3 regions of the Modestobacter marinus genome follow, and region 2 is predicted to be linked to each of the others. Evidence: predicted binding sites of a transcription regulator. Region 2 holds the regulator's gene; each other region holds the start of a gene.
The links. Region 2 encodes LexA, which represses DNA repair genes until DNA is damaged. Its sites were predicted from a motif close to TCGAACANNTGTTCGA; they were not measured.

Region 1: FB380_RS19345 (HNH endonuclease signature motif containing protein) is a predicted target of LexA. The motif match lies at 3,520-3,535, and genes of this name have one in related genera.
Region 3: FB380_RS00155 (HNH endonuclease signature motif containing protein) is a predicted target of LexA. The motif match lies at 2,892-2,907, and genes of this name have one in related genera.

Annotation. Positions count from the first base shown of each region.
Region 1 is NZ_JAAMPA010000002.1:712,990-719,769, forward strand. Features, by position in the region: gene FB380_RS19340 (DEAD/DEAH box helicase) at 398-3,019, shown strand; gene FB380_RS19345 (HNH endonuclease signature motif containing protein) at 3,539-4,831, shown strand; gene FB380_RS19350 (Fic family protein) at 4,958-6,385, opposite strand.
Region 2 is NZ_JAAMPA010000001.1:2,742,184-2,748,963, reverse strand. Features, by position in the region: gene FB380_RS13025 (vitamin B12-dependent ribonucleotide reductase) at 1-1,593, opposite strand, end outside; gene nrdR (transcriptional regulator NrdR) at 1,725-2,351, opposite strand; gene FB380_RS25995 (LysM peptidoglycan-binding domain-containing protein) at 2,742-3,074, opposite strand; gene lexA (transcriptional repressor LexA) at 3,599-4,417, shown strand; gene FB380_RS13005 (hypothetical protein) at 4,508-5,587, opposite strand; gene FB380_RS13000 (phosphatase PAP2 family protein) at 5,559-6,287, opposite strand; gene hflX (GTPase HflX) at 6,394-6,780, opposite strand, start outside.
Region 3 is NZ_JAAMPA010000001.1:30,600-37,379, forward strand. Features, by position in the region: gene mbhE (hydrogen gas-evolving membrane-bound hydrogenase subunit E) at 1-54, opposite strand, end outside; gene FB380_RS00150 (calcium/sodium antiporter) at 249-1,343, shown strand; gene FB380_RS00155 (HNH endonuclease signature motif containing protein) at 1,595-2,872, opposite strand; gene FB380_RS00160 (alpha/beta fold hydrolase) at 3,292-4,125, opposite strand; gene FB380_RS00165 (MMPL family transporter) at 4,469-6,643, opposite strand; gene FB380_RS00170 (helix-turn-helix transcriptional regulator) at 6,640-6,780, opposite strand, start outside.

The DNA of each region.
Region 1 (6,780 bases), on a different contig from region 2:
GGACTCACCACCGGCCCGGTGTCGCGACGTGCTCGCGCCTACCCCTGCGGCGCAGCGGCGAACCGGACCCCCGCGGACGTCAGGCGGCCCGGCTGGTCAGCCCGGTCCCCGAACTGGGGAACGCGACGACGGCGCTACCGGCGTGGTCCCACCGCATCTCCAGGTGGCGACGCCCCGCGCCGTCCACGACGGTCACCCAACGACACTCCGGGCAACGACTCTCACGCATGTCCGCTCCACCTTCCGTTCACCTGTTGTTCACCCAGTGACCAGGATCGTCCGGTTCCAGTCCGAGCTGGAGCTTTCGTGACCGGACCGTGACCTGGATCGCACGGAGGCGTCGGCCGACGGCGTCCGTGCGGGAACGTCCGGGGCGTCGGGCACGCTGTTCCCCACGATGACGCTCTCTCCTGCCGGCACCGACTCGACCCCGGCCGACTCCCCCGCCGCCGCACTGCCCTCGCCGGACGCGCCGGCGCTGATCGCCGACCCCGGCGACCTCTCGGAGCTGTTCGCCCTGGGCGACGACCCGGACGCCGTCTTCGCCCGGTTCGCCCAGTGGGCCGAGGCCTCCGGCACCACGCTGTACCCGGCGCAGGAGGAGGCGCTGATCGAGCTGGTCAGCGGCGCCAACGTCGTCCTGGCCACCCCGACCGGGTCGGGCAAGTCACTGGTGGCCACCGGCGCCCAGTACGCCGCGCTCGCCTCCGACCGGGTCAGCTTCTACACCGCGCCGATCAAGGCGCTGGTGAGCGAGAAGTTCTTCGCCCTGTGCGGCGTCTTCGGCGCGGAGAACGTCGGGATGCTGACCGGTGACGCGAGCGTCAACGCCGACGCCCCGATCATCGCCTGCACCGCCGAGGTGCTGGCCAACATCGCGCTGCGCGAGGGGCCGGACGCCGACATCGGCCTGGTCGTGATGGACGAGTTCCACTTCTACGGCGACCCCGACCGCGGCTGGGCCTGGCAGGTGCCGATCATCGAGCTGCCCAAGGCGCAGTTCCTGCTGATGAGCGCCACCCTCGGCGACGTCACCGCCCTGCGCGAGGACCTCACCCGCCGCACCGGCCGGCCCACCGCGCTGGTCGCGCACGCCGAGCGCCCGGTGCCGCTGCACCACTACTACGCGACGACGCCGATGCACGAGACGATCCAGGAGCTGCTCGACACCCGGCAGGCACCGGTCTACGTCGTCCACTTCACCCAGGCCTCCGCGCTGGAGCGGGCCCAGGCGCTGATGAGCGTCAACGTGTCCACGAAGGAGGAGAAGCAGGCGATCGCCGACATGATCGGCGGGTTCCGGTTCTCCTCCGCCTTCGGGACGACGCTGTCCCGGCTGGTGCGGCACGGCATCGGCGTCCACCACGCCGGCATGCTGCCCAAGTACCGGCGGCTGGTGGAGCAGCTGGCCCAGGCCGGGCTGCTCAAGGTCATCTGCGGCACGGACACCCTGGGCGTGGGGATCAACGTGCCGATCCGCACCGTGGTGTTCTCCGCGCTCAGCAAGTACGACGGCACCCGGATGCGACTGCTCAACGCCCGTGAGTTCCACCAGATCGCCGGGCGGGCGGGGCGGGCCGGCTACGACACCGCCGGCACCGTCGTCGTCCAGGCGCCGGAGCACGAGGTGGAGAACCTCAAGCAGTTCGCCAAGGTCGCCGACGACCCGAAGAAGCGCCGCAAGCTGGTGCGCCGCAAGGTGCCCGAGGGCATGGTGCCGTGGAGCGAGTCGACCCAGCAACGGCTGATCAACGCCGACCCCGAGCCGCTGACCAGCCACTTCCGGGTCTCGACCGGGATGGTGCTCAACGTGCTGGCCCGGCCGGGTGACCCGGTGGCGGCGATGCGGCACCTGCTCACCGACAACCACGAGCCGCGCTCCCGGCAGCTGCGGCACGTCCGCGAGGTCATCGGGATCGCCCGCTCGCTGGTCACCGCCGGCGTGATCGAGCGACTCGAGGTGCCCGAGCCGGACGGCCGGCGCTACCGGCTGACCCTGGACCTGCCACCGGACTTCCAGCTCAACCAGCCGCTGTCCACGTTCGCGCTCGCCGCGATCGACCTGCTCTCCCCCGGCCCGGACGCCGAGGGCAACGACACCTACGCCCTGGACGTCGTCTCGGTCATCGAGGCGACGCTGGATGACCCCCGCCAGATCATCTCCGCGCAGCTGAACAAGGCCAAGGGAGAGGCCGTGGCGCAGATGAAGGCCGAGGGCATCGAGTACGAGGAGCGGATGGAGCTGCTGGAGGAGATCACCTACCCCAAGCCGCTCGAGGAGCTGCTCGACCACGCCTTCGAGGTCTACTCCGCCGGCAACCCCTGGGCCGCGGACGCGCAGCTCTCCCCCAAGTCCGTCGTCCGGGACATGTGGGAGCAGGCGATGACCTTCCGCGAGCTGGTCAACCACTACGGCCTGACCCGCTCCGAGGGCGCGGTGCTCCGCTACCTCTCCGACGCCTTCAAGGCGCTGCGGTCCGGGGTGCCCGCCGACGCCCGCACCGAGGAGGTCACCGACCTCGTCGAGTGGCTCGGTGAGCTGGTGCGCCAGGTCGACTCGTCGCTGCTGGACGAGTGGGAGCAGCTGACCAGCGCCGACCAGCCGCTGGACGCGCCGGTGAGCGTGCCGGCCCGCCCGCGCCCGCTGACCGGCAACGAGCGGGCGTTCACCGCGATGATCCGCAACGCGCTCTTCCGCCGGGTCGACCTCATCGCCCGCCGCCGCTGGTACGACCTGGGCGAGCTCGACTCCACCGCCGGCTGGGACGCCGACCGGTGGGGCGAGGTCGTGCAGGCCTACTTCGCCGAGCACGCCGAGGTGGGCACCGGCGCCGACGCCCGCGGCCCCGCCCTGCTGATCGTGGACAAGACCGAGCCGCGGCTGTGGCGGGTGCGGCAGATCCTCGACGACCCGGCCGGCGACCACGACTGGGGCTTCGACGCCGAGGTCGACCTCGACGCCTCCGACGAGGAGGGCGTGCTGGTGATGCGCCTGGTGGACGCCGGCCGCCGGGACTGACGCAGGACGCCTCCCGGCCGTCGCCGCTCTCGCGTCGTGCGCCGGGGGCGAACAGAGCCTCGCGAGGGCGAGCGAAGCCGGCCGAGCAGAGCCGGCAAGGCGGAGCCGGCGAAGCCCGGCCGAACCGGGTCTGCCGAGCAGAGCCGGGCCCGGCCGAGCCGGTAGAGCCGGGGCCGGGCTGGGCTGGCAAAGCCGGGCTGAGCCAAGCCAAGCCGGCAAAGCCCGGCCGAGCCGGGCCTGGCCGAGCCGGGCCAAGCTGGGCCGAGCCTGCGAACCCAGGCGGGCTGAGCCGGGCCGGGCCAAGCCAAGCCGGGCCGAGCCGAGCCGAGCCGAGCCGAGCCGAGCCGAGCCGAGCCGAGCCGAGCCGAGCCTGCGAACCCAGGCGGGCTGAGCCGGGCCGAGCTGAGCCGGCCGAGCCCGGGTGGGCAGCGCCCGCTGAACCGGAGTGAGTCACGACCTCGCGACGAGAGGCGAGCCGACTCCGCTAAAACTGTCAGACCTCGAACGTATGTTCGATGCGTGACGACGACGGCGATCCCCTCAGGCCCGTGGCGGGGTCTGATCGACATCGTCTTCACCGGTGACTGGCACCGCCACAACGGTGCAGTGCCCGCCGACGAGCGGCTGGCCACCCGGTTGCGGGGCGTGCAGCGGCGGCGGGCGATGGCCGCCGCCGAGGAGGCCGAGCTGATCCTGGAGCTGGCCGGCCACCGGCCCGCCGCCCTGGACCCCGACGGCCCCGGAGCCCGACGGCCCGGGTGGGCCAATGAACCCGGTGGTGAGGAGATCAGTGAGTTCTTCCTCGCCGAACTCGCCACCGTCCTCAACCTCGGTCGGGGGACGGCGGCGGTCCGGCTGCGACGGGCGCTGACCTGGTCGAGGAAGCTACCGGCCACCTTCGCCGCCCTGGCCACCGGGGAACTGGACGAACGCCGCGCCCAGGTACTGGCCGATGTCCTGGAGCACACCCACGCCCAGCTCGCCGGCCAGGTGGAGGCCGCATTGTTGGACCAGGCGCGGGACCTGTCGGTCGCGCGGCTGGAGAAACGCGCCACCGAAGAACTGCTCCGCCTGGACGCCGCCGCCAGTGAGGAACGCCAGGCCGAAGCCGCGAAGTCCGCCGACGTACGCCTCTACCCCTCAGGGATCGACGGCCGGTCCACGTTGGCCGCGGACCTGCCCACCGACGAGGCCGCCGAATGCCACGACCTGCTCGACCAACTCGCCCGGATGCTCAAAGCCGACGGCGACCCCCGCCCGATCGGGGCGCTGCGGGCGCACGTGCTCTCGGCGCTGATCCGCCGCCCCGCCGACACCGGCCTGCCCGCGGTGGCCGCCCACCTCACCATCACCGCCGACCTGCACGCCCTCACCGGGACCAGCAGCACACCGGGTGAGGTCAACGGCCTGCCGATCACCGCCGCCCACCTGCGCGAACTCCTCGCCCGGGTCGGCGCCCTCGGCCTCACCACCCCCGAGGGCGGCACCCTGACCTACGCCCTCACCGGCCCGAACGGGCAGCTGCTGGCCACGCTCACCCCCACCGAACTCGCCCGCCTGGCCCGCCGCAGCTGCCCGACCCACACAGACCCATCCAGCTGCGAGTGCGCAGTGCTCGGACCGCCGCCACCGACCGACGCCTACACCCCGACCGACCGCCAACGCGCCTTCGTCCTCACCCGCGACCAACGCTGCCGGTTCCCCAACTGCGGCCAACGCGTCGGCTGGACCGACCTCGACCACGTCACCGCCCACGCCTGCGGCGGAGCCACCGACTGCACCAACCTCAGCCATACCCAGGACCACCCCTGACGGTCTGCCCGTGCCCTGGGGCGGCGGAGAGCGGCCGACTCGTCCGCTAGGTGACACCAGCACCGACCACCTTGGAGATCACCGAGGTTCGCGCGGCGCCAAGCTCACCTTGGGTGGGCTCAGCCGCTACCCACGACTAGCTTTCCAAGAGACCTCGGCCGCAGCGAGTAGCTGAGCCATGCCACCCGCGACCTGCCCGTCCACCCATCCGGCTACTTTCAGGCGCAGGGTGGCCGACACCGCAGGGACAATCTCCCTAAGAGCGACCTCCAGCACCTCGTCGTTCACATCGGAAGCGATAGCGAAGTCAGAAGATGCCTCAGGCGTATTCCTAACAAAGACAGCCAGACCGAGAAAGAGTTGGGCTCTCGCTGGCGGAGCACTGGACAAGACCAAGTGCGTATTCGCCTGACGCGCAGCCTGCCTATAAGAGGTTGGATTCTTCGGCATTGACGAGAGCCGTTGAACGCGGACGGTGATCATTTCGGAACGCGGAAGGGCCTCCACCTGCGCTTGAAGCTCGTCGTGCAAAAGTTTCGCCAGCCGCACTGCTGCTGTGTCGAACTCGGCTTCTGAGGTTGTGGACGCATAAAAGCGTTCCATGGCTGCCAGGCTCAGTGCGGCTGACTGAACATCTGGGTGAACGCTCGCGCAGACAACTCCCACGGTGTCCACCACGCACGACTCAATAAAATTGATGAACAGTCGGGAATTCCCTGCGTCAGCCGCCTCTAGTGCATCAAGATACTGGTCGCGCTGATCTGCGAAGACCACTAGCGGAACACCGGGGCGTCGGTACAGGAAGGCCGAAGATAGCGCACGAGCGACCCGCCCGTTGCCGTCTGCGAACGGGTGTATGCACACGTAGGCGTAGTGGGCATAGGCGGCTTGAGTCACCGGGTGTGCTTGCTGGAAGGCGTCTGACCGCAACTCATCCACAAGTCGTGCCATTTCAGCTCCCACATCTGAGACGGGCGCGTAGTGATGGATGCGCCCCGTGCTCGCGTTCGAGGGATTGTTAGGCATCGTCTTGTACGTACCCTTGGGGAGAGGGCGTTGCTGCGGCCCTACAGGCGTATAGACGGTATACGTCTCCTGGCTGGCGCAAATGGTGGCATGGAGCTGTCGAATCCACACCTCGCTCACTGGCGCACTTTCGGTGGCCGCGTCTAGCACAAACTCGTAGGCCCTCAGTGCGTCATCGATTGCGCGAACTACGTGCTCCCCGCGAGAAGCGACCGTAGCTTCCCAAGCTGCCGCCTGAGTGGCCACGGTTCGCGTAAATCCTCGATCTACCTGATACAGGCCCTCGATGGCTCCTGTATCCACGGCCGCCGACCTCGTGGCGGTGACCACTGCGGCGGTGAGAGCTGCCTCGCCCGCCACCTCCCGCCGCTGCTGCAACAATGCTTCATTGCGCGCGAATACGGAGTCTTCGAATTCGCCCGCATCCCATTCGGAGAAAGATGGAAACGGGCGATAACTTGTTGAGTGTTCCGTTGTGGGCGGCTCGCCATGCTGTCCGACGTTCTGATCCTGCTCACCCATTTCCATCGCTACAACCTAGACGGATGCGCCGCCGGCGGTCGCAGTCCGGGGCGCTTGCCCAATGAAGCAACCAACATTGAGCTGTCCTGGCGTCCACCCCCCCGGCCCCCCGGTAGTGAGTGCATTTGCCGCGGGGGTCGTCGTGGTGCACGGGTCTGCCCGAAGGGTCGCCCGGAGGGCGCCCGTGCGCTGCGTCGGCACCTGTGGCGCCCTCGACGGACGGGGGGACGGCCGCAGGTCGCGGCTGGAGGGTGCGCAGCGCCCGAGTCGCGGCCTGTGGCCGACCCCGCCCCGAGCGGGCGTTCTGGGCGGCGACCCCGAAGGGGTCGCCTCTTGACCCTCCTCCTGCACTAACTCAACACGCGTCTGGCCTGCGGCTGCTTCCGCTCGCGCCAGGGCTC
Region 2 (6,780 bases):
CCACTCGGCGGTCGCGGCCTTGAGCACGTCGGCGTCGTCGGCCCCGACCGGGCGGATCGCGTCGTTGGCGGCCGCGTGCTTGCGCATGACCCGGGCGTGGGCATCGGCGTTGCGGGCGTAGCCGTCGTAGGCCCCGACGACCCCGGCCAGCTCGGCCGAACGACGGTAGGCGGTGCCGGTCATCAGCGAGGTGATGGCGGCGGCCAGCGACTGCCCGCCCCGGGAGTCGTAGGCGTGACCGGTGGCCATGAGCATCGCGCCGAGGTTGGCGTAGCCGATGCCCAGCTGGCGGTAGGCCCGGGTGGTCTCACCGATCGGGTCGGTCGGGAAGTCGGCGAAGCAGATCGAGATGTCCATCGCGGTGATGATCAGCTCGACGGCCTTGACGAAGTTCCGGGAGTCGAACGTGCCGTCGTCCTTGAGGAACTTCATCAGGTTCAGCGACGCCAGGTTGCACGAGCTGTTGTCCAGGCTCATGTACTCCGAGCACGGGTTCGAGGCGTTGATCCGCCCCGTCTCGGGGTTGGTGTGCCAGTCGTTGATCGTGTCGTCGTACTGGATGCCCGGGTCGGCGCACTCCCAGGCCGCCTTGGTGACCTTGCCGAACAGCTCGCGGGCGTCGACGGTCTCGATCACCGAACCGTCACCGCGGGCCCGGAGCCCGAAGTCGGTGCCCTCCTCGACCGCGCGCATGAACTCGTCGTTGACCCGGACCGAGTTGTTGGCGTTCTGGTACTGGACGCTGGTGATGTCCTTGCCGCCCAGGTCCATGTCGTACCCGGCGTCCCGCAGCGCGCGGATCTTGTCCTCCTCGCGCGCCTTGGTCTCGATGAACTCCTCGATGTCCGGGTGGTCGATGTCCAGGACGACCATCTTCGCCGCGCGGCGGGTGGCGCCACCGGACTTGATGGTGCCCGCGGAGGCGTCGGCGCCGCGCATGAAGGAGACCGGCCCGGAGGCGGTGCCGCCGGAGGAGAGCAGCTCCTTGGAGGAGCGGATCCGGGAGAGGTTCAGGCCGGCACCGGAGCCGCCCTTGAAGATCAGGCCCTCTTCCCGGTACCAGTTCAGGATCGAGTCCATCGTGTCGTCGACGGCCAGGATGAAGCAGGCGCTGACCTGCTGCGGGGAGGCCGTGCCGACGTTGAACCAGACGGGCGAGTTGAAGCTGAACACTTGGTGCAGCAGCATCCAGGTGAGCTCGTGCTCGAAGACCTCGGCGTCGCCCTCGCTGGCGAAGTAGTCGTGCTCACGGCCGGCCGCGCCGTAGGTCAGGACGACCCGGTCGATGAGCTGCCGCAGGCTCGTCTCACGCTGGGAGCTGCCGACCGCACCCCGGAAGTACTTGGTGGTGACGATGTTGGTGGCGTTGATGCTCCACTCGGCCGGGAACTCGACCCCGCGCTGCTCGAAGTTGATCGAGCCGTCCCGCCAGTTGGTCATGACGACGTCGCGGCGCTCCCACACGACCTCGTCGTAGGGGTGCACACCGGCGGTGGTGAACACCCGCTTGACCTTCAGGCCCTTGCCGCGGCTGGGGGCCTTGGCGGTGCGGCGGTTCCGGCTGGTGCTGAGGCGGTCGGCTGTCTCGGTCATCGTGCGAGGGCTCCCTGGGTCGGACTGGTGCGGTGGTGCTGGCGGAGCGGCTGGGGAAGCCGGCGGGGTGCCGGAGCCGGGTCGTGCGGTCTCCTCGTCGAGACCTGTCTAGCGGAGGGGTCGGACAGTTCTCACGGGCCGCCGGCGCTGCCGCCGTCGACTGGTCGCGGCCGCTCGGCAGCTCGCCGGCGGGTGGTCGTGCCGGTCGCGGGGCTCTCCCGGTCGCCGTCGACCGGGCCCCGCTCGGCGGGCGGCGCCTCGGAGGGCGTCGCGTCCGAGGGCTTCGCGTCGGAGGGCTTCGCGGCGCTGCGGGCCGGTGCACCGCGGAGCTCGGCGATCTCCTTCTCGAAGTCGGCGACCGAGGAGAAGCTGCGGTAGACGCTGGCGAAACGCAGGTAGGCGACCTCGTCCAGGTCGCGCAACGGGCCGAGGATGGCCAGGCCGACCTCGTGGCTGGGGATCTCGGCGCAGCCGGTGGCCCGCACGGCGTCCTCCACCTGCTGGGCGAGCAGGGCCAGCTGGTGCTCGTCGACCGGCCGCCCCTGGCAGGCGCGCCGGACGCCGGCGACGACCTTGCCGCGGGTGAAGGGCTCGCTCACGCCGCTGCGCTTGACGACGGCGAGGACCGCCTCCTCCACGGTGGTGAAGCGGCGCCCACAGCCGGGGCAGGAGCGTCGACGGCGGGTGGTCGCCCCCTCGTCGGTCTCCCGGGAGTCGATGACCCGGCTGTCGGGGTTGTGGCAGAAGGGGCAGCGCATGTCGATCTCCTCCTCCCCGAGGTGTCGTGCGGGGCCTGCCCACGGCGTCGTAAGACCGTGACCGGGCTCCCCGCCGAAGGCCGTGCTGTGGACTGCGCCGGGGACATCCGGTGGATGCGCCGGGGAGAACGTGTGGAACGGCTGTGGATGGCTTACAGCCCTGTAACTACTAGATGTTGTGGTGGAACCGTACGACCACCCCTACAGGTGTGCAAGCCCTGACGAGCGTGTCGTCTTCCGCATCTGCCCCGAGGACCCCGCCCGCCCCATCCGCGGCCACCCACACCGGGCTCGCCGGCCCCGATCGGGCAGGTCAGGGCCGCGACGCGAGGGCACGCCCGACACTCTCGGCGCACCGCCCGACCGGAGGTACGCCCACCGGCGGACGGCTCACGGGAGCTCGAGCACCTGGCCGGGGACGAGGTCGACACCGGGGAGGTCGTTCACGTCGAGCAGGGCGTCCACCACCGCGCGCCGGTCCTCCTCGGGCGCGATCTCCCCCGCGATGGACCACAGCGTGTCCCCGTCCTGGACCACGATCGTCGTCGAGCCCGCCAGCTCGAGGCCACCCCCGGCCCCGCCGACCTCGACCGCGATCGTCGCCGCGGCGACGGAGAGCCCGAAGGCGATGGACAGGCCGGCGACGACCCGCCGCCCACGCCGGGTGAGACGCAGGGGCGGCTGCTCGTCGCGACCACGGGCGGCGACCCGACCGGACCGCACCGACAGCCCGGCACACCCACCGCCGCGCACACCGCGGCCGCCGGTCGGGGCGTCGAGGCCCGTACGCCCTCCACCCACCCGGCCGGGCCCCGGTCGGACGACCGCGGGGGCCGCCGGCCGAGGCGCCCGCCGCAGCGCGGCGCCGCGGCCCGGCGCCGCCGTCCTGGGCGGACGCGTCACCGTCCGCCCGGTCGGGAACGGGAGGACGACCGCCGCGACGGGAGACGCAGCGGTGAGCTCGGGCTGGGGACTGGCCATCGGAGTGCTCCAGGGGTCTCACGGTGCCGGACGGTCGAACAGGCGTTCGAATCGAACGCCTGCGCGATGTCTACCGCACACCTCCGACAGGAACACGCCGACACGGCGACTCCTTCGAACACGTGTTTGAACGAAGGGCCCGGAGGCGATACGGTTCCGAGGCGATCGAGGGCGGCGTCCGCGGTCCCGGCTCGCCGTGGTCACACGGCTGTCGGTGCGGCAGAGCGCCGGGAACTGCTGCCGAGGCAGCCGGACGAGGAGGACACATGGCGGTCGACGGCCCGAAGGCGCGCGGCGGCACGAGTCCCTCGCGGCGTGGCGCGTCCAGCACGACACCCGCCGACGACGCAGCGCCGACGGCGGCGGGCGCCGCGGTGCGCGAGTTCCCCGACCGGTCCGCCGACGGCGACGGTCTGACCCAGCGGCAGCGCCGGGTGCTCGAGGTCATCCGCGACTCCATCGAGCGCCGCGGCTACCCGCCCTCCGTCCGGGAGATCGGCGAGGCGGTCGGCCTCTCCTCGGCCTCGTCGGTGGCCCACCAGTTGTCGGTGCTGCAGCGCAAGGGGTGGTTGCGCCGTGACCCGAACCGGCCGCGTGCGCTCGACGTGCGACTGCCCGGTGACGCCACCGCGACGGGCACGAGCGAGCCCGCCGCCGAGGGGCCGGCCGGTCCGGGCGCGGCCGGTGCCGTCGACGACGCCACGACGCCTCGCCCCACGTACGTGCCCCTGGTCGGCCGGATCGCGGCCGGCGGTCCGGTGCTGGCCGAGCAGGCGGTCGAGGACGTCTTCCCGCTGCCCCGCGAGCTGGTCGGCGAGGGCACGCTGTTCATGCTGAAGGTGGCCGGTGACTCGATGGTCGACGCGGCGATCTGTGACGGTGACTGGGTCGTCGTCCGGCAGCAGCCGACCGCAGAGAACGGCGAGATCGTCGCCGCGATGATCGACGGCGAGGCGACGGTCAAGACGTACAAGCGGCGCGACGGGCACGTGTGGCTCCTGCCGCACAACGACGCCTACGAGCCCATCCCCGGCGACGACGCCACGGTCCTCGGCCGGGTCGTCACCGTGCTCCGCCGGGTCTGACCCGGGCGGGCGGCGCCGGGCCTCCGTTCAGGTCGGGCGCCGCCGACGCGTGCCGCCAGGTCCTCGGCCGGGTCGCCACCGCGCCCGCCCTCAGGCCGGGCGCCGCCGCAGCTTGCCGCCCAGCCACACGAGGACGGTGGCCACGGAGGCGGCGATGAGACCGGCGGTCAGCGGCTCCACCCCACCGGCGGTCGCCAGCGACCCGGCCGCGTCCTCGGTGGCCGCCGCCGGGTCCGCCGGGGCGGTGCCCGCCAGGTCACCGGTGGCGGGCACCTGGGTGACCACCGCGGGCAGCCCCTCGCCGGCGACCAGCAGGTCCCGGTCGTTGGCCGCGAAGGTGATGGCCTCCCCCTGGGGTGCCTCCGGCAGCGGCACCCGCACCGGCGACCCGGCCAGCGCTCCGGCGACGTCCGAGCCGCTCAGCGGCCAGACGTAGGCGTCGGTGTAGGTCCGCAGGGCGATGCGCGAGCCGTCCGTGGAGACCGCACCACCGGTGACCATCAACTGTCCGGCCCGGCCCACCGGACCGCCCGGCGTGCCGGTCAACGTGAAACCGAGCGTCGCCACCTGGCTCATCGGCACGGTGGCCCCGTCGGCGAGGGGCGCATCGGGGCGGTACACGGAGCTGGCGCCGAGCACCTCCTTGGTCACCAGGTACGGGGTGCCGTCGGGCGCGAGCAGGAGCGCCTCGGCGTCGTGCGCCCCGTCGGGGTAGGTCAGCCTGGTCAGCACCGTGGTCCCGTCCGGGCGGAGGCCGATCAGCGCCACCGTCTCCCGGCTCTGCGCGTTGTCGCCGATGTCGGCGACCCAGAGGGTGCCGTCGACGGCGAGGGCGAGGTCCTCCGGGTCGTAGGGGTCGACCTCCGCGGAGCGCACCTCGCCCACCGCGCAGGCTCCGTCGAGCAGCAGCACCTCGACGCGGTCGCCGCCGTCGTTCATCGCGAGCATCGTGTCCCCGGCGCCGGCCAGGCCGGAGAGCTCGGGGAGCCGCGGGTCGGTGACCTCGCACCGGGTGACCGGCTCGCCGTAGGGAGCGGCCCCGTCGTCGGCAGCCGCGGACCCGGCCGGCAGCAGCGCGAGCAGCAGGCCGGCGGGCGCACAGAGGGCGGCGCCCGCCGCCGTCCTGCGGCGGGTGGCGCCGCTACGCCTCGGATCGGCCGGCTCTGGCACCGACCCAGCGTGACAGCACGGCAGCGTCCAGTGCGTGAACCACGCCCAACAGCAGGAGCCCGACCGAGAGCCCGACCACCGCGTCGGTGACCCAGTGGAAGTCCAGCGCCACCATGGCCACTCCCGTCGCCACCGGCCCCAGCACGCTGAGCAGCCAGGCGGCCCGCTGCACGCCGGCGGGCAGACGGTACTCGACGGCCTGCCACCGGGCCACGCCCCACATCAGGACGGCGTTCGCCACGTGGCCCGAGGGGTAGCTGGCCCCGTCCTGGTGGAAGAACGACCCGGGGAAGGCCGGGGCCGTGCGGCCGGTGCCCCACTTGAAGGCGTAGACCACGGTGGTGAGCAGGGCCAACGCGACGACCACCCGGACCAGCGGCACGAGGGTCCGCTCCCGCACGGCCAGCCAGGTGACCAGGCCGGCCAGCACGACGAGGATCGTCACCCGCCCGCCCAGCTGGGTGACCACCCAGATCGGCCAGTAGGCCCACGAGTCCCGCAGCGCCCAGACGCTGGTCACCTCGGAGACCCGCAGGTCCATCCGCTCCAGCCACCCGCGGCCCAGCAGGTTGACGGTGACCCCGACGGTGACCAGGGCGGCGAGGAGCAGGACCCACCACGGCGGCCGGCCCACGCCCACCACCCGTGGGACCGGCCGGTCGGCGGCGGTCGCCATGCGGTCCACCGCTCCCCTGGTCACCGCGTCACGGTACCGGGGCCGTGACCTGGTCGTGATCCACCGGGCGGTCCGCCGACCCCGCTGCCGCGGCGTGACACGTGTGCGCCGGCGGCAGCGGGGTCGCGCGTCAGTGCTCGACGGCCGGGGCCGTGAAGCCCTCGAGCTGCGCGGCCAGGCCCGCGTCGACCCGCGCGGTCAACCGGGTCCCGGTGGCCTCGTGCGCCTCCTCGACGACCTCGCCGTCCCGGTGCACCCGGGCGACCAGGTCACCCCGGTCGTAGGGCACGAGCACCTCGACGTCGATGTGCGGGTGCGGCAGCCGCTGGGCGATCACGTCGCGCAGCGCCTCGATGCCCTCGCCCGTCCGGGCGGAGACCCACATCGCCCCGGGGAGCGCCTGGCGCAGGGCCAGCATGTCCTCCTCGGTCATGGCGTCGACCTTGTTCACGACGATGAGCTCCGGCACGGCCGCGGCGTCGATCTCGTTGAGCACCGTGTGCACCGCGTCGATCTG
Region 3 (6,780 bases), 2.7 Mb from region 2:
CGGTGCCGCGGCGGCCAGGAGCGCCATGGCCGCCAGGGCGAGCACCAGGATCACGGCGGACTCCCGCGCGCACCCCGGCTCCCGGCGCGACAGTCGAGCAGCGACACGTCGACCTCCCCGTCAGCACGGGACAATAGGGGTGCACTGCAATTCTAGAACCAAATTGCGTACATTGTCGATCGAGCGGACGCCCGGCCACCAGTCCGCCGAGCCTCCCGCACACCCGGTCGGGGCCCTAGACTCCGCGCGTGGGGCTCCTCACGACACTGGCGCTGCTGGCCGGGTTCGCGGCGCTGGTCCTCGGGGGCGAGCTGCTCGTGCGCGGCGGCAGCGGCCTGGGACGGGCGACCGGGCTGTCACCGCTGGTCGTCGGCCTGACGGTGGTCGCCTTCGCCACCTCGGCGCCCGAGCTCGCGGTCTCCCTCGACGCGACGCTGTCCGGCACGCCGGGCCTCGCCGTCGGCAACGTAGTCGGCAGCAACATCACCAACGTGCTACTGGTACTCGGTCTGGCGGCTGTGGTCCTGCCGGTCACCGTCCGCAGCCAGCTGGTGCGCCTGGACGTCCCGGTCATGGTGGCGCTGTCGGTACTGGTGTTGCTCCTGGCCCTCGACGGCGCGGTCGGTCGGCTGGAGGGGGCGGTGCTCGTGGCGCTGCTCGTGCCCTACGTCGCCTGGACCGTCATCCTCGGACGCCGTGCGGGGACGGACGAGCAGAGCGACACGCCTGCGACCACGGCCCCCACCAGGCCACTGGTCGACCTGGTCCGCCTGGTCGTGGGGGTGGCGTTGCTGGTGGCCGGAGCCCGGCTGCTGGTCACTGCCGCCACCGACCTGGCGGGCGCGCTCGGCGTCAGCGACCTGGTGATCGGCTTGACCGTCGTCGCCATCGGCACGTCCTTGCCGGAGCTGGCGACCTCGGTCATCGCCGCCGTGCGCGGGGAGCGCGAGATGGCCATCGGGAACGTCGTGGGCAGCAACATCTTCAACATCACCGCGGTGCTCGGCCTGACCGCCGGGATCGCCCCGGACGGCGTACCGGTGGACGCGGCGGCGCTGCGGTTCGACCTGCCCGTCATGGTCGCGGTGGCGATCGCGCTGCTGCCGGTGGTGTTCACCGGGTTCACCATCGCCCGCTGGGAGGCGGCGGTCTTCGTGGGCTACTACGCGGTGTACGTCACCTACCTCCTCTTGGCCGCCGCCGACCACGACGCACTCGAGCCCTTCAGTGCGGCACTGTTCGGGTTCGCGCTCCCCATCACCGCGCTGACCCTGCTGGTGCTCACGGCGCACGAGGTCCGGCTCCACCGCATCCGCGGCGGCACACCCGCCCCGGGCGGATGAGGCGCACGGCTCGCGCTGCGTCTGACGCCGGTCACGGCGACGTCCACCTGTCCCCGACCTGCGGCGGAACCCGCGGATGCCACCCCGGCCCGCCCGGTCGGCCGCCTGAGCCGGTCAGCTCCACGACCCGTGACCGGGAGACGCAGCCGGTCCCGATCCGGGCGGTGATGGCAGGGCTGCGAGGAGACACGCTAACGGCCGCAGGTGGCTGAGCTCGGTCAGGCCGAGGCCTCCGGCCGCCCCGGCCAGCGTCACGATCGGTGCAGCAGTGGTCCGATGAGGATCTCGGTGCCGTCGGGCCGCCAGGTGCGCCATCGGCCGCCGGGATCTCGTTCCACCCGGAAGCCGTGGTGGACCTTCGTGTGGTGCCGTTCGCACAGGAGCGCGGAGTTCTCCAGGTTGGTCTCGCCACCGTGCACCCAGTGGATCAGGTGGTGCACGTCGCACCACCAGGTGGGCGCCCCGCAACCGGCGAAGACGCAACTGCGGTCGCGGCGCTCGACGGCCCGGCGCAGGCCGGGCGTCACCACCCGGTGCCGACGGCCCAGCTCCAGCGGCTCCCCGTCAGGACCCATGACGATCCGGGAGACATCCGCGTCGCAGGCCAGCCACCGGGCCCGGGCGGCGGAGATCGTCGCCCCGAACCCCAGCTCCCCCGCACCGGCGCCGGTGGCCGGGTCGACCAGGTCCGCCAGGTCGATGCCCACCACCACGTGCGGCTTCACCGTGCGCAGGGTCGGGAGGTTGCCCGAGGCGAGCTGGTTGTCGCACAGCTGCACGAGCGCGTCTGCGTTCTGCTGGGACCGGGTGCGGGTGTCGCCCTTCGGGCGGTCGGCCTGCACGATCGACTCGATCGCCGCCTGCACCTTCTCCCCACCGCCGGCGTCCAGGTCGAACCGGCCGGTGATGCTGCCGTCGGCGTTCCTGGAGATCGACAGCCGGCGCCCCTCGGTCGGGTCGGGCTCGCAGCCGTCAGGGTCGAGGGCGCCGAGGAAGGCCTGCACCGCCACCCCGAGTGAGGCGTGCGAGCACTCCCGCGCCACGTCTGCCCATGCCTGGTCGAACCCGGCCAGGTCGATGCCCTGCTCCTCCGCCTGCGCCACCTCGCCGGGACCGACCGCAGCCGCCACCACCTCGACCTGCGCCGCCGTCACCTCTCCGGCCGCGAACCCGGCCGCGAGCACCGGGAGGTGTTCCAGCACCCGGCCGGCCCGCAGCACCCGCGACGCCTCGTTCACCGAGAGCCGCACGTGCCCGATCAGCCACGACCGCATGCTCTTCAGCCCGTCGTGCTCGGCCGCCTGGGTCGTTCCCGCGTGCCGCACCGTCCGCGCCAGCTCAGCGTCGAGCCGGTTCCGCGCCGCCACCAGCAACGCCGTCCGGTCCAGCACCGCCCGATCGGTCGACGCGTGCAGGTCCTCGCTCGCCAACCCGTCGAGTGTCGACAGCAGATCGCACCCGAACAGGTCACCGGGGAGCTCGACCACCACGTTCGGCGCGGGGGCGTCCAGCGTCATCGAGCCAGTCACCGAACACCTCCTCACCGCTTCGAACGTGTGTACGAAGAATACCGGCCCGGGATGGCCAGGACAACACGAAACCGCAGCTCAGGAGCCTGTCCACAGATCGTCTGGCGGTCTTGACAGACCGCCCTCGGGCAGTGCCCGAGGATCACCTGCCGGGCGCGCAACACGACCAGCGCACCTCCCGTCCAACCGACCTCCGGGCGCGCAACACCGCCAGCGCACCTCCCGTCCAAGCGACCTCCGGGCGCGCCACGGGGCCGAGCGCACCTCCCGCCCAGCCGCCCCCGGACGCCGCGCGGCCGAGCACACCTCCCCTCCAGGCGGCCCTCCAGTCGCGCCACGCGGCCGAGCGCACCTCCCGTCAGGCGGTCCTCCGGGTGGCGCCGTCCGACGGAGCGCACCTCCCGTCCAGGCGGCCGGGTTCAGCCCCTGCGGCTGCGGTGAGGCCAGGCGCGGTCGATCCACTCGCCGAGCAGCGCACCGAACACCTCGGGCCGCTCGTGCACCAGCGCGTGGCCGGCGCCGTCCACGACCGCCAGGGTGGCGTTCGGGTGGTGCGCGAGGAGGCCGACCGCGTCGGCGTACCCGACGGTGGAGTCGCGGCGCCCGGCGACGACGAGGGTGGGACCGCCGTAGCCCGCGCCCAGGTCGATCGCCCACCCGCTGAAGACCCGTTCCAGCGCTGCTTCGTCCTCGACCGTCGTGCCGGGGACGACCGAGTCGCGGTAACGGCGGGCTGTCGCGCGCGTCCGCACCACGAGGTACTCGTCGAAGCCCGCCCGCTGCTCCGGCGCCAGCTCGTCGTACGCGTCATCGTCCTGGCGGACCACCTGGTGCTCGGGCACCTGCCCGGTCCCCCCGCCCAGCGGGCACACCAGCGCGAGGCCGAGCACGAGCTCCGGACGGCGGGCCGCCAGACCGCGCGCCAGGTAGGCGCCGTAGGAGTGCCCGAGCAGCAGCACCGGCCCCTCCCCCAGCTGCTCGACGAAGCCGGCGAGCACCGTGACGACGTCGTCGTTGCCGTTCAGCCCCTCGGTCGTCGTCCGGCCCATCCCGGGCAGGTCCGGGTAGACCCGACGCAGCCCGACGTCCGGGACGACGGCCTCGACCGCCGCCTCGATCTCCCGGTGGTCCACGCCGGCGCCGTGCAGCGCGACGAGCGGCAGACCGCTCCCGTGCGCGACGGCGTGGACCGACACCGCGCCGACCTGGTTGTCCACGTCGGTGCCGGTCAGCGGTCCGGGAGGGGCTCGCACTGCATGGACGTGGCCTCTGCTGCTGCCGTCCGCATGTCACCCGCCCCCGGGCCTCGACGTTGGAGCCGACTCCTGATCCTGGCGTCCAGCGGGACCTCGACACAAGGGAGCGCCGCTGGCCCGTCACCGGCTCGGTCCGCATGCTCACCGTGCGCCTGCTCGGTCGCGACGATCGGGTCGCCGCCACCCGCCACCCGCCGCCGGCCCGAGGCGCGGTGACGCCCGGCGCGCCGAGCGCGACGCCCACCGCGACGTCGCCTTCTCCCTGGTCCGGGACGCCGCCGCGTAGCGGGGGCACGACGGAGGGCCCGGCAGCTCGCAGCTGACGGGCCCTCCCCCGCGGTCAGACCGGCACGCCGGCCCGGGCCTCGTCCCGCCGGCCGGCGGTGAGTTCCCCGGCAGGGACGGCGTCCTCGTCGGGCGCCTCCGGCTCGATCGTGGGCAGCAACCGGTCCAGCCACCCCGGCAGCCACCAGCTCCTACGGCCCAGCAGGGTCATCGTGGCCGGCACCAGCACCATCCGGACGACGGTGGCGTCCAGCAGCACCGCGACCGCCATGCCCAGCCCCAGCTGCCGGACGACGAGGTCGGTCTCGGTGGCGAACCCGAGGAAGACGACGACCATGACGGCCGCGGCGGTGGAGATGACCCGCCCCGTGCCGGCGACGCCCCGCACGACGCTGTCCCGGGCGTCCCCGCTGCGCAGCCAGTGCTCCCGGATCCGGGAGAGCAGGAACACCTCGTAGTCCATCGAGAGGCCGAACAGGATCGCGAACATCAGGATCGGCAGCCAGCTCGACACCGGCATCGCGCCGTCCAGGCCCACCAGGTCGCTGCCCCAGCCCCACTGGAACACCGCGGTGACGACGCCGTAGGCCGCACCGATGGACAGCAGGTTGAGCACCGCCGCCTTCACCGGCACCACCGCCGAGCGGAACATCGCGGCCAGCAGCAGCATCGAGACCGCGACGACGAAGCCGACGACCAGCCACAGCCGGTCCGACAGCAGCACGGAGATGTCGGAGAACATCGCGGTGCTGCCCGTGACCTCCGCGCCGTCCAGGTCGGCGCGCAGCTGGGCGAGGAGGTCCGGGGTGCGCTCGTCGGCCGGCCCGAACGCCGGTTGGACCTCCAGCACGGCGACCGCACCGTCGGGTGAGACCACCGGCGGGCTGACCGCGACGACGTCGTCGATCCCGCCCAGCCGGGCCGCGGCCGCCGCGACGCCGTCGTCACCGACGGCCGCCCGGTCGACCACCACGGTGAACGGCCCGTTCGCCCCGGCACCGAACTCCGCCGCGATCAGGTCGTAGGCCTGCCGCGTGGTGCTGTCGGCGGCGTTGTTGGACACGTCCCGCGGGAAGGTCCGCATGTCGAAGGCGGGCGCAGCGAGCGCCCCGATGAGGGCGAAGGCGGCCAGCGCCCACGGCACCGGATGGCGGGCGACAGCGGCGGCCCACCGTGCCGACAACGATGCCCGTGCCGGTCGCGGCCGCCGGGGCGGCAGGCCCCGCCGCTCCCGGCGGGGCAGCAGCCGGCGGCCGAGCAGCCCGCAGAACGCGGGGACCAGCGTCAGGGCGGCCGCGGCGACCGCGACCACCGAGATGCCCGTCGCGAAGCCGTAGGAGGAGTAGATGGGCACGCCGGCCAGCGGGAGCCCCATCAGCGACACCAGGACGATCGCCGCCGCGAAGAGCACCGACCGGCCCGCGGTGGCGGTCGCCCGGCCCGCGGCCTCGACGACCGGGACTCCGGCACGCAGGTGCTCGAGGTGGCGGGAGACGAGCAGCAGCGCGTAGTCGATGCCGACGCCGAGGCCCACCATCACCGCGACGGTCGGGGCGGTGGTGCTGACGTCGGTCACGGCGGCCAGCAGGGTCACCCCGGCCGCGGAGACGCCGAGGCCGGCGAGGGCCACCAGCAGCGGCAGCCCGGCCGCCACGACCGTCCCCAGGACCAGCACCATGAGCACGAGGGCCACGACGACGCCGACGACCTCGCCGGTGCCCTGCACCTCCTCGGGGGACGTGTTCGGCAGCTGGCCGCCGAGCTCCACCTGCAGGCCGTCGCCGACCCCGCGGACCGCGGTCTCCAGCGCCTCGACGCCCAGGCCACCGGCGAGGTCCGGGTCGGTGACCGGCACGTCGAAGCCGACGGTCAGCAGCGCGGTGTCCCGGTCCGCGGAGAACCGCGGCGGCGTGACCGAGGTGACGTGGTCGACCTCGGCGACCCGGGCGGTCAGCTCGGCGACGTCCGCGTCGGTCACCGGGTCGCCGTCCGGGTCGTGGACGACGACCTGGGCGGAGCTGCCGGCCGCGCCCGAACCCGGGAAGTGCTCGCGCAGCTGCTCGATGCCGACGAGCGCCGGCGCGCCCTCGACGTCGAAGTCGTCCTGCGGCGTGCCGCCGAGGGCGCCGGCGGTGAGGGTGGCCACGACGACGAGGAGCACCCAGGAGACCAGCGTGCGCCACGGGTGGGCGGCCGACGACCGGCCGAGACGGTGCAGGAGGCGCGTCACGACCGGTCCTCGGAGTGCGCGGCACCGGACGGTGCGAGGGACTGGGCGCCGATGACCGTGAGCACCTGCAGCTTCTCGTAGCTCTCCGTGCCCGGCGCGGCGGTGTAGACCATCAGGCGGTGGGCCTGGTGCGGGTC